DNA from 3 places in the Streptomyces sp. NPDC054866 genome. Region 3 is predicted to be linked to each of the others. Evidence: riboswitches for the same ligand, from Rfam matches in the RefSeq annotation. Region 3 holds a riboswitch; each other region holds the start of a gene.
What was found. A riboswitch is a leader RNA that binds a small molecule or an ion and turns the genes downstream of it on or off. The one in region 3 is predicted to bind cyclic di-AMP.
Positions count from the first base shown of each region.

Region 1: it holds a riboswitch for cyclic di-AMP, as region 3 does, so the genes downstream of both, ACWGI2_RS00485 (M23 family metallopeptidase) here and ACWGI2_RS30390 (transglycosylase family protein) in region 3, are expected to answer to the same signal.
Region 2: it holds a riboswitch for cyclic di-AMP, as region 3 does, so the genes downstream of both, ACWGI2_RS17190 (NlpC/P60 family protein) here and ACWGI2_RS30390 (transglycosylase family protein) in region 3, are expected to answer to the same signal.

Region 1 covers NZ_JBSGZA010000001.1:120,218-123,989, reverse strand. The annotation lists gene ACWGI2_RS00500 (bifunctional acetate--CoA ligase family protein/GNAT family N-acetyltransferase) at 1-85, opposite strand, end outside; gene ACWGI2_RS00495 (HPr family phosphocarrier protein) at 297-578, shown strand; gene ACWGI2_RS00490 (GntR family transcriptional regulator) at 720-1,406, opposite strand; gene ACWGI2_RS00485 (M23 family metallopeptidase) at 1,647-2,447, opposite strand; cyclic di-AMP (ydaO/yuaA leader) riboswitch at 2,460-2,623, opposite strand; gene ACWGI2_RS00480 (M16 family metallopeptidase) at 2,844-3,772, opposite strand, start outside.
Region 2 covers NZ_JBSGZA010000003.1:377,694-381,465, forward strand. The annotation lists gene ACWGI2_RS17180 (NlpC/P60 family protein) at 1-396, opposite strand, end outside; gene ACWGI2_RS17185 (hypothetical protein) at 716-1,069, shown strand; gene ACWGI2_RS17190 (NlpC/P60 family protein) at 1,155-2,363, opposite strand; cyclic di-AMP (ydaO/yuaA leader) riboswitch at 2,372-2,528, opposite strand; gene pcrA (DNA helicase PcrA) at 2,772-3,772, shown strand, end outside.
Region 3 covers NZ_JBSGZA010000006.1:506,101-509,872, forward strand. The annotation lists gene ACWGI2_RS30380 (cytochrome P450 family protein) at 1-348, shown strand, start outside; gene ACWGI2_RS30385 (transglycosylase family protein) at 484-1,470, shown strand; cyclic di-AMP (ydaO/yuaA leader) riboswitch at 1,653-1,840, shown strand; gene ACWGI2_RS30390 (transglycosylase family protein) at 1,844-2,557, shown strand; gene eno (phosphopyruvate hydratase) at 2,821-3,772, shown strand, end outside.

The sequences.
Region 1 (3,772 bases), on a different contig from region 3:
TGATCCGGGCGGTGCCTCCGTCACGCAGGACGACATCGGCTTCCCAGTGGGAGGGGTATGCGTGCCGGTCCGACGGGGTCTGCATGGGCCCAGGGTACGGGTCGCGGGGGCGCCTTGGCCGGGGCAGGCTAGGAGACGTCGAAGGGCGGGACGTGGGCCCCGTGGCGCGAGGACGTACGGTCGACGGAGCACGGACCATCGGTCGGCACGGTACGGACCTACGGCCGGCGGAGCACTCGTGACGGCATGAGACACTGGTCTAGACAAGTGTGAGACATCTGGAAGGGCAGCAACACATGGCTGAGCGCCGCGTCAACGTCGGCTGGGCCGAGGGCCTTCACGCCCGACCCGCCTCCATCTTCGTCCGCGCGGCCACCGCCGCCGGCGTCCCCGTGACGATCGCCAAGGCTGACGGCAACCCCGTGAACGCCGCCTCCATGCTCGCGGTGCTCGGTCTGGGCGCGCAGGGCGGCGAGGAGATCACCCTCGCCTCCGACGCCGAGGGCGCGGACGCCGCTCTCGACCGTCTGGCGAAGCTGGTCGCGGACGGCCTCGAGGAACTCCCCGAGACCGTCTAGTAAAGACTGATACTCATACACCGAAGGGCCCGCCCGAAATAGGGGCGGGCCCTTCGGTGTTTTTTTCTGCTTCGGGCAGCGGAAATAATGCCCCGACGGAATACCCTGTCGAATAGCACTTCTTTGTATACGGCGCTTCTGTTAAAGGCGCAGACCCGCCGTGTTTACGGAATGTTGCGAACCCCTCACAGCCGAGAGATTGCGCCCGAAGCGCAGCCGGTGCGCGGACGTCGTCCGTTCCGTGTGGGCGGCGGTGAGCGACCTGGCCCTTTCCGCGTCCCCGCGAGCGACGGCGTCGACGATCGCGGCGTGCTCGGCCCAGGCCTCCGCGGGGGCGGCCGACGTCTCGACCACGTACATCCAGGCGATCTTGTGCCGGAGCTGCGTGAGCAGTGCCGTGAGGCCCTGGCTGCCGGACGCCTGGGCGAGCGTCTCGTGGAACCAGCCGCCCAGGGAGCGCAGATCCTCGCTCTGACCGCGCCTCGACCGCTCCTGGCCGAGCCTGACGAGGCCGCGCAGGACCTTCAGGTGCGCCTCCGTGCGGCGCTGTGCGGCGCGGGCCGCGCCCAGCGGCTCCAGGAGCGCGCGTATCTCCAGGAGGTCGGCCGCCTCCTGTTCGGTGGGCTCCGCGACGCACGCGCCCGCGTGCCTGCGCGTGACGACGAACCCCTCGGCCTCCAGGGTGCGCAGGGCCTCGCGCACGGGGACGCGGGAGACTCCATAGCGGCGCGCCAGCAGTTCCTCGGTGAGCCGGCCACCCCGTTCGTAGACACCGGAGACGATGTCGTCCCGGATGGCCGTGCATACCGAGTGCGCGGGAATGCGCATGACTGACCTCCGCCTTAATCCCCGCGAAACGCGGTCGATCGACGCCTGTTCAGCGACTCTATTGCAGAACGGCTGAATTTCCGACGGTCGACCGAAATCCAGGGATACTTTTAGCCAAAGGAGATACGGGAACGGCGAAAGCCCCGGCTCTCGACGAGCCGGGGCTTTCGTTGAATCAGTGCGCTTCGCGCGTCCGCCTGGATCGGCGTGGATCACGCGACCGCCCGGGATCGGCGTGGATCAGACGTTGACGCCGTGCGAGCGGAGGTAGGCGACCGGGTCGATGTCCGTGCCGTAGTCCGCGCCGGTGCGGGCCTCGAAGTGGAGGTGCGGGCCGCTGGAGTTGCCGGTGGAGCCGGAGAGGCCTATCTGCTGGCCCGGGGTGACCGCCTGGCCGACCGTGACACCGAGGGACGACATGTGGCCGTACTGGGTGTACGTGCCGTCGTTCATCTTGATGACCACGTTGTTGCCGTAGGCGCCGCCCCAGCCGGCCTCGACGACGGTACCGGAGCCGACCGCGTGGACCGAGGTGCCGGACGCGGCGTGGAAGTCGACGCCGGTGTGGCTGCCGGAGGACCACATGGCGCCGCCGGTCTGGTAGCCCGTGGAGATGGACGAACCGGTGATCGGCGACACGTAGCTGTTGAGGCGCTTGCGCTCGGCCTCGCGAGCGGCACGCTCCTTGGCCTCGCGCTCCTTCTTGGCCTTGGCCTTCGCCTCGGCCTCGGCCTTGCGCTTCGCCTCCGCGGCCTTCTTCTTGGCGGCCTCTTCGGCCTTCTTGGCGGCTGCGGCGTCGTCGGCGGCCTGCTGCTGGGCAGCGGCCTGCGCGTCGATGCTCTGGGCGAGCGAGTCGCCCACGGAGATCGCCTGGGTCAGGCCGGTGTGCTCAAGGGCCGCGTCGTCGGCGGCGAGCGCCGGAGCGGCCAGGCCTCCGATGACACCAGTGGTGGTGAGGGCGGCGACGCCCGCCACGTTCGCGGTCGTACGCGTGAGGCGGCTCGGGCGACGGTGCTTCCCGGTGGCACGGGTGAACGCCATGAAGCGGCTGATCCTTTCCTTCCTTCTCGCCTACCGGGTTAGCTGACGGGTTCGGAGCAGGAAGGTCTCCTACGAGTCCCTCACCTCACGGCGAGGTTCCCGATTCACCCCAAGGGGACATGTGGGTCCCCGGCTCCCCTGGCTCGCGCCGTACGGGGACTCGGCGATGACCGTCCGGTGCCGCGGGTGCGGCGTACTGCATGACGAACAGCCGGACCAGACGCTAAGCGGGGCGTCTTTCAAACGACAAACGGATCAGAGCTTTTGTAGCGCACGCCACAGGTCAGACACGTAACCTCCATAGCAATTCGGACATATGAGGACCCCAGTGGCATTTTCTCGCCACTGGGGTCCCGATATGTCCTGACTGTCACTCAGCTCGCAGTCACCCCGCGCTCACCCCGTGACCACACTCACTTCACCGATGCCGAGCGCCCTGACGGGCTCCTCGATCTGCGCGGCGTCACCGACGAGCACCGTGACGAGACGGTCCTCGGGGAAGGCGCTCACCACGGCGGCTGTGGCCTCCACGGTTCCGGTGGCGGCCAACTGGCGGTACAGCTGGGCCTGGAAGTCGTCCGGCAGGTGCTGCTCGACCTGGTCGGCGAGAGTGGCCGCGACGGACGCCGCCATCTCGTACTTGAGCGGGGCCACACCCACCAGGTTCTGGACAGCCACATCGCGCTCGGCGTCCGTCAGGCCGTCGGCCGCGAGGGTGCGCAGGACCTTCCACAGGTCGTCGAGGGCCGGGCCCGTGGACTCGGTGTCCACGGAGCCGCTGATGGCGAGCATCGCGGCTCCCGTAGCCCCCTCCGGGGAAGAAGGTGCGGCGGAACGCAGGACCTGGGCGAACGCCCGTACGCCGTAGGTGTATCCCTTCTCCTCGCGCAGGACGCGGTCCAGGCGTGAGGTGAGGGTGCCGCCCAGGCAGTACGTGCCGAGCACCTGCGCGGGCCAGACGCGGTCGTGCCGGTCCGGTCCCACGCGGCCGATGAGCAACTGCGTCTGGACGGCGCCAGGGCGGTCCACGATGACGACACGGCCTGTGTCGTCCGCGATCACCGGGGGCACCGGACGCGGCTCGGCGGTGCCGCCCGTCCAGGCGCCGATGGTGTCGGCGAGGACGGCGTCCAGGTCGATGCCGGTCAGGTCGCCCACGACGACCGCGGTCGCCGTGGCGGGGCGCACGTGCTTCTCGTAGAAGGTGCGCACCGCCGCCGAGTCGATGGCCGTGACCGTCTCCTCGGTGCCCTGGCGGGGGCGCGACATGCGTGAGGTCGCCGGGAAGAGCTGCCGGGAGAGCTCCTTGGCGGCGCGGCGCGCCG
Region 2 (3,772 bases), on a different contig from region 3:
CTCGAGGTACTGGTCGGGGTCGGAGGAGAGCGCGAGCTGGACGGACGGGTCGATGCCGCCGCTGCGGTACTGCGCGGCGGCGATCGAACCGAGCCCCTCGCGCGCCGAGTTGAGCTTCTCCGTCTTGCGGGCCGCCTCGTCCCGCAGCTCGCCCAGGGACTTCTCGGCTTTCTCGGCCTTCTCCTTGGCGCCGTTGTACTTCTCGGTGGCGACCTCCGCCTCGCGGTAGAGCGCGTCGACCTTGGACTTCACCTCGGCCGGACCGATGCGCGGATCCGCGTGTCCCGTGCCGTCGAAGGCGGTGGCCGTGGCAGCCCCGGCGAGGGCGATGGTGGCGGCGGTGCGGGCCGTATGGCCACTGAGCGAGCGCTGTTTCGGCTTGCGGTGCGCTGCCACGAAGGGGGCTCCTTAAGGTTCCGGCGGCGGCCCGCACAGGGGGAGCGGACCGCCGCCGGATTCTCGGCGGTGGTGTCCGGATGCCGCCCCTGGTCCGGGCGGCAGTGGGGAGCCGGTCACCTGACGAAGGACGCTAAACCTGACCGTCACGGGTTGGTGACGGATTGTGCGCAACTGGCGGAAGTGGGCGGCCCGGTGACCGTATGTGACTGCGTGATCTGTCGGGTCGGCGCTCTTCGCATGCGCGTGTGACCGATGCGGGGCTTGGGGCCCACCTGGCTACGGAGTGGTGATAAGGGCCCGGCTAGGCTCCGGGCCCATGGACGTACTCACCCATCTTTTCGTCGGCCTGCACATCATCGGCATCGCCTCCCTCCTGGGCGGCTTCCTCACCCAGATGAAGCAGATGGGTCAGGGCACGGCCCGCTTCAGCCCCGCCATGCTGCACGGCGCGCTCACGATGCTCGTCACGGGCGTGATCCTGGTGGGCCTCAACCAGGCGGACGACAACCCCGTCAACAACGTCAAGATCGGCATCAAGATGGCCGTCCTGATCGTGATCCTCGCGCTGGTCTATGTGAAACGGGACGAGGAGAAGGTGGACAAGGGGATGTTCGGCGCCGTCGGGCTGCTGACTGTCGCGAACATCTTCATCGCGGTGCTGTGGACCTGACACGACCCGCGGAAAACGGCCCTCCACGCGCGCGTGGAGGGCCGTTTCTCGTCTGACTCGTGTGAAGGGTTCTCGTGGGCGGCGGCTACGCGGGGCGCACCACGCTGTGGATCGGCATGTAGTAGATCGACTCGACGCGGACGTTCGCACCCGGCTTCGGGGCGTGGATCATCTTGCCGTCGCCGATGTAGATCCCTACGTGGCTGATGTCGTCGTAGAAGAAGACCAGGTCACCCGGCTTGGCATCGGCGGTCTTCACGGTCGTGCCGACCTTCACCTGGTCCCACGTCGTACGCGGCAGGGAGATCCCCGCGGCCTTCCACGCGTCCTGGGTGAGCCCGGAGCAGTCGTAGGAGTCGGGGCCGGTGGCGCCCCACACGTACGGCTTGCCGATCTGGGCCTCGGCGAAGTTGATGACCTTCGCGGCCTTCGTCGCGTAACCGCTGTCCGTGTCGCCGGAGCCAGAGCCGGAGCCCGTGCCGGAGCCGGTGTCGGAACCGGAACCGGAGCCCGAGTCCGGGGTCTCCTTGCCCTGCTCGCGCTCCTTGGCCGCGGCCTCTTCCGCCGCCTTGCGCTTGGCCTCCGCCTCGGCCTCCTGCTTGCGCGCCAGCTCGGCGGCCTTGCGCTTGGCCTCTTCTTCCTTCTTCTTCTCGATCGCCGCGAGCCGTGCCTTCTCCTCGGCCGTCAGCTCCGAGAGCAGCGTGCGCGCCTTGCCCAGCTTCTTCTGGACGGTCTGCTTGCTCGTCCTGAGTTCGTCCCGCGAGTCGCTCAGCGTCTCCAGGCTCTTGGCGGCCTTCGTGCGCTGCTTCGTCGCCGATGCCTGCTGCGTCTGGTAGTCGTCGACCGCCTTCTTCTGGCGCGCGGTCAGCCGGTCCGACAGGTGGTTCTGGTCGAAGAAACTCTGCGGGTCGTCGGCGAGCATCATCGTGGCGGTCTCGGAGACGCCACCGGTGCGGTACTGGGCCGCGGCGAACGTGCCCAGCTCCTGGCGGGCCTCGTTCAGCTTGTCGGTGCGCTTGGCCACGTCGTCGAGAAGTGTGTCGACCTTCTTGCGCTGCTTGTCGGTGCGCTCCTTGACCGAGTTGTACTTCTGGGTGGCCACGCCCGCCTGGTGGTAGAGGTCGTCGACCTTCTTCTGGACCTCTTCGAGGCTGGGCTTCCGGGGCGCGGACGGTGCCGCTTGCGCGCTCTGTGACAGGAGGGCCACGGAGGTGAGGGCTGCCGTCGTGATGCCGATGGCGGGGGTGGCGCGTAGGCCGGCAATGCGGGTCCGCGGCTTGCGGTGCGACGCCAAGGGAGGCGACTCCTTCCGTAGACCGCCTACCGGGTTAGCTGTCGGGTTCGGGCGGGTGGTTCCGGAAGGTTGCCCTACAGTCCCGTACTTCGTACGGGACCGATTCACCCCAAGTTCATCGTGGGTCCCCGGCTCCGAGGAGATCGAACTCGGCGGAGGCCGCCCGTTCCCGGCGGGGTTCGCCGGTGGGAGTACGAGCAGCCCGCGGAGCACGCTAGCCAACTCGTGTGGCCCGTGTGAAGGTTGATGTTCGATATGCCCGATACGTTTTCGTTACTTTACGAAGCTCTTGACGCGGGCACCCCGTGCCGTGGCGGAGAGTGATCAGAAGCGGGCGGGGCGTAGCCGGATCGACCTGGCCGGAACCCGGGGCGGGTTGTCAGTGGGGCCGCCTAGACTCGGGAGGCGATGAGCAGCCTCTTTGATGACAGCTTCCTGGCGGACCTCAAGCCCTCACGGGCTTCGGAGGAAGAGCCCCCGCCGCCGCCCGAGGACAGTGCTCCGGAGTCCGTTCCGGATGATCTGTTCGACGGGAAGTTCGACGCGCCCGTGCCCCGGGACGCGCACTACCGCGGCGGCGCCCCGCGCCCAGTGATCGACCCGGCTGCCCTGCTCGACGGTCTTAACGAGAACCAGCGCGCGGCCGTCGTGCACGCGGACTCCCCGCTGCTCATCGTCGCGGGCGCCGGCTCCGGCAAGACCCGGGTCCTGACGCACCGCATCGCGTATCTCCTGGCCGAGCGGCATGTGCACCCGGGACAGATCCTGGCGATCACGTTCACGAACAAGGCCGCGGGCGAGATGAAGGAGCGCGTCGAGCAGCTCGTCGGACCGCGGGCCAACGCGATGTGGGTGTCGACGTTCCACAGCGCGTGCGTGCGCATACTGCGCCGCGAGTCGAAGACGATCGGCTTCACCTCCTCCTTCTCGATCTACGACGCCGCCGACTCCAAGAGGCTGATGGCGCTGGTCTGCCGCGACCTGGACATCGACCCGAAGAAGTTCCCGCCGAAGTCCTTCAGCGCCAAGATCTCGAACCTGAAGAACGAGCTGATCGACGAGGAGACCTTCGCGGGCCAGGCCGCCGACGGCTTCGAGAGGACGCTCGCCCAGGCGTACGCGATGTACCAGTCGCGGCTGCGCGAGGCGAACGCCCTCGACTTCGACGACCTGATCATGACGACGGTCAACATGTTCCGCGCGTTCCCGGAGGTCGCCGAGCACTACCGCCGCCGCTTCCGCCACGTGATGGTCGATGAGTACCAGGACACCAACCACGCCCAGTACGCCCTGGTGCGCGAGCTGGTCGGCCCCTCCGGAGGCGAGGGTGACGACCCCGCCGAGCTGTGTGTCGTGGGTGACGCGGACCAGTCGATCTACGCCTTCCGCGGCGCCACGATCCGCAACAT
Region 3 (3,772 bases):
GAGGACATCGCCGCCGGCGACCCCGTCCTCGTCGTCCTCGCCGCCGCCGACCGGGACCCCGAACGATTCGATCAGCCGGACACGCTGGACCTCTCCCGACGCGACAACCAACACCTCGGCTACGGCCATGGCATTCATTACTGTCTCGGCGCACCGCTCGCCAGGCTCGAAGGCCAAGCGGCCCTCGCGACGCTCCTGCGCCGCCTCCCTGACCTGCGCCTCGCGGCGGAACCTGGTGATTTGAGGTGGCGCGGCGGGCTCATCATGCGCGGACTCCGCACCCTCCCCGTGGAGTTCGCACCCGCACAGAAGAGCAAAGATTCGGCACCTGAAACGACGTTTAACTGACGGACCGTCAAGACTGTGACTTTCACGTGATCTCCGCTGCATCGACTTGTGACAAGCGTTCGACTGCCGCTACGTTCACGACGACTCGGCCTCCCGTGCCGCAGTCGTCGCTCCAGTCACGCGAAAGGCAACCGCATGCTCTCCGGCAATGGTCGTCACCGACGCCCCCGCCAGGCCCCGGCCCTGATCGTCGCGGCAGGAGTCGCAGGATCGGCCATCGCCATCCCGCTGCTCGGCGCCACCAGCGCGAGCGCGGCGGACACCGCCACGTGGGACAAGCTCGCGGAGTGCGAGAGCGGCGGATCCTGGAGCGCGGACGCGGGCAACGGCTACTACGGCGGGCTCCAGTTCTCGCAGCAGACCTGGGAGGAGTACGGCGGCCTCGACTTCGCGCCGAGCGCCGACCTGGCCAGCCGCTCGCAGCAGATATCCGTCGCCGAGAAGGTCCTTGACGACCAAGGGACCGAGGCCTGGCCGAGCTGCGCGCCGATCGCCGGACTCACCCAGGACGGCGCCGCAGCCGACGTCGACCCGGGCGCCCCGATCACGACGATTCCTTCTGACGAGCCGTCGGAGCCGACCGGGTCCGACGAGACGTCCGAGTCGTCCGAGCCGAGCGAGCCGAGCACGTCACCGAGCGAGTCGGCCGACCCCTCGGACAGCGCCGAGCCTTCCAAGAAGCCCTCCGAGGAAGCTTCCGAGAAGCCGGACGCCGACGACGAGGCACGAGACAAGAATCACGACGAGTCCGACAAGCCGGATGACTCGGCCAAGTCCGGTGACCCGGACAAGTCCGGGCAGGACGATGCCACTTCGCCCGCCCCCACCCCTCCCGCCGGTGAGGGCGAAGGCCGCCACCGCGGCGACAGCGCGGACGACGAGCCGTCAGGCGACGCCTCACGCGAGGGCTCGGGCCGGCACGCCTCCCGTGGCGACGAGCGTCAGAAGGACGGCTCCGAGGGGACGTACACGGTCCGCTCCGGAGACAACCTCTGGACCATCGCCGACGAGCACGACGTGCAGGGCGGGTGGGCCGGGCTGTACGCCGAGAACGAGCAGTCGGTCGGCTCCGACCCCGACCTCATCCTTCCCGGTCAGAGCCTCGATTTGGGCGAAAAGTAGGGGTAGTTGGCGAGTCGCTTTGCGCTTGATATCCCAATTGGCGCAAGTGAGACATGGGTCTCAGAAGCCCTGATCGTCTTTGAAATTCGGGCGATCGCATGACTACGGTCGTGACCGCTCGCCACAGCGGGCCCCGCCGGTCGGTACGCCGAGTCCTGCCAACGGCCGTTCGGGAACAGTCGTCGCGTAATGCGCCGTAGGCAGGAGCGGGGGACCCAAGGTTTCCGCCGGACCCGGCCGTTCGGCCTCGTGAGAGCGAGGCGGACGGACAGGAACGGCTAGGGGTTAAGTCGCGCTCAAGAAGCGCGGCCGGGCAACTTCACTGGCCCGAACCCGACAGCTCACCTCGCAGGCGTCGGTGAGGGGATCACTCATGCTGTTTTCCAGCAAGGGCAAGCACCGCCGCCCGTCCAAGGCCACCCGTGTCGCCACGCTCGCCGGCGTCACCGGTGTCGCGGTCGCGGCCCCGCTGATGGCGGCCGGCTCGGCCTCCGCCGCGACGAACTCCGAGTGGGACGCCGTCGCCCAGTGCGAGTCGGGCGGCAACTGGTCCATCAACACCGGCAACGGCTACACGGGCGGCCTGCAGTTCTCGTCGTCCACCTGGGCCGCGTACGGCGGCACGAAGTACGCGCCCACCGCCGACAAGGCCTCCAAGGCCCAGCAGATAGAGATCGGCGAGAAGGTCCTCGCGGGTCAGGGCAAGGGTGCCTGGCCGAGCTGCGGCGTCGGCCTGTCGAGCGCCTCCAACGAGGGTGGCGGTGCGCAGGAGAGCGCCCCGCAGCAGCAGCAGCCCCAGGAGCAGCAGCCGCAGAGCGCGCCCAGCGCCCAGACCGAGCAGCCGCAGCAGGCCGCTCCCAAGGCCGAGGCCCCCAAGACCGAGTCGAAGAAGACCGTCGAGACCCCGACCGGCAAGACGGTCAAGAAGGGCGACGGCGAGTACAAGGTCAAGAAGGGTGACACCCTCTCCAAGATCGCCGAGGCCAAGGACGTCAAGGGCGGCTGGCACAAGGTGTACAAGCTCAACGGCGACATCATCGACAACGCCGACGTGATCTACCCGGGTCAGCAGCTGCACCTCAGCTAAGCAGCTGTCAGTGGCGGCGCCCCGGCGGAGGCGCCGCCCCGCCCCGTCCCCACGGGTCCACCCCGCCCCGGTGCGCGTATCCCCCGTACGCACCGGGGCGGGGTTCATTTGTCCCTCGCCGCTTTGTTCCGTTCGGAAACTTTTTGCTCTCGGTTTGTCCACAGGACGGTCGCTCGGCTGGCTGTTGCCCGGGAGCCGGTTAGGCTCGTGTCCGCGAGGCCAACGCCCCGCGTACCCGCGTCACATCCCAGAAGGAGATGCTCGTGCCGTCCATCGACGTCGTCGTAGCCCGGGAAATCCTGGACTCCCGAGGCAACCCCACGGTCGAGGTCGAGGTCGGCCTCGACGACGGCAGCACGGGTCGTGCCGCCGTTCCGTCCGGTGCGTCCACCGGTGCTTTCGAGGCCATCGAACTCCGTGACGGTGACCCCAACCGTTACCAGGGCAAGGGCGTGGAGAAGGCCGTCCTCGCCGTCATCGAGCAGATCGGCCCGGAGCTCGTCGGGTACGACGCGACCGAGCAGCGCCTGATCGACCAGGCGATGTTCGACCTCGACGCCACCGACAACAAGGGCTCGCTCGGCGCCAACGCCATCCTCGGCGTCTCGCTCGCCGTCGCGCACGCCGCGTCGGAGGCCTCCGACCTCCCGCTCTTCCGCTACCTCGGCGGCCCGAACGCGCACCTGCTGCCCGTTCCGATGATGAACATCCTGAACGGCGGGTCGCACGCCGACTCGAACGTCGACATCCAGGAGTTCATGATCGCGCCGATCGGCGCCGAGTCGTTCTCCGAGGCCCTGCGCTGGGGCACCGAGGTCTACCACACGCTCAAGAAGGTCCTGAAGGACAAGGGCCTCTCGACCGGCCTGGGTGACGAGGGCGGCTTCGCCCCGAACCTGGACTCCAACCGCGCCGCGCTCGACCTCATCCTCGAGGCCATCAAGCAGGCCGGTTACGTCCCCGGTGAGCAGATCGCGCTCGCGCTCGACGTCGCCGCGTCCGAGTTCTACAAGGACGGCTCGTACGCGTTCGAGGGCAAGTCCCGCTCGGCCGCCGAGATGACCGAGTACTACGAGGAGCTCGTCGCCTCGTACCCCCTCGTCTCCATCGAGGACCCGCTGTTCGAGGACGACTGGGCCGGCTGGAACGTCATCACCGAGAAGCTCGGCGACAAGGTCCAGCTCGTGGGCGACGACCTGTTCGTCACCAACCCGG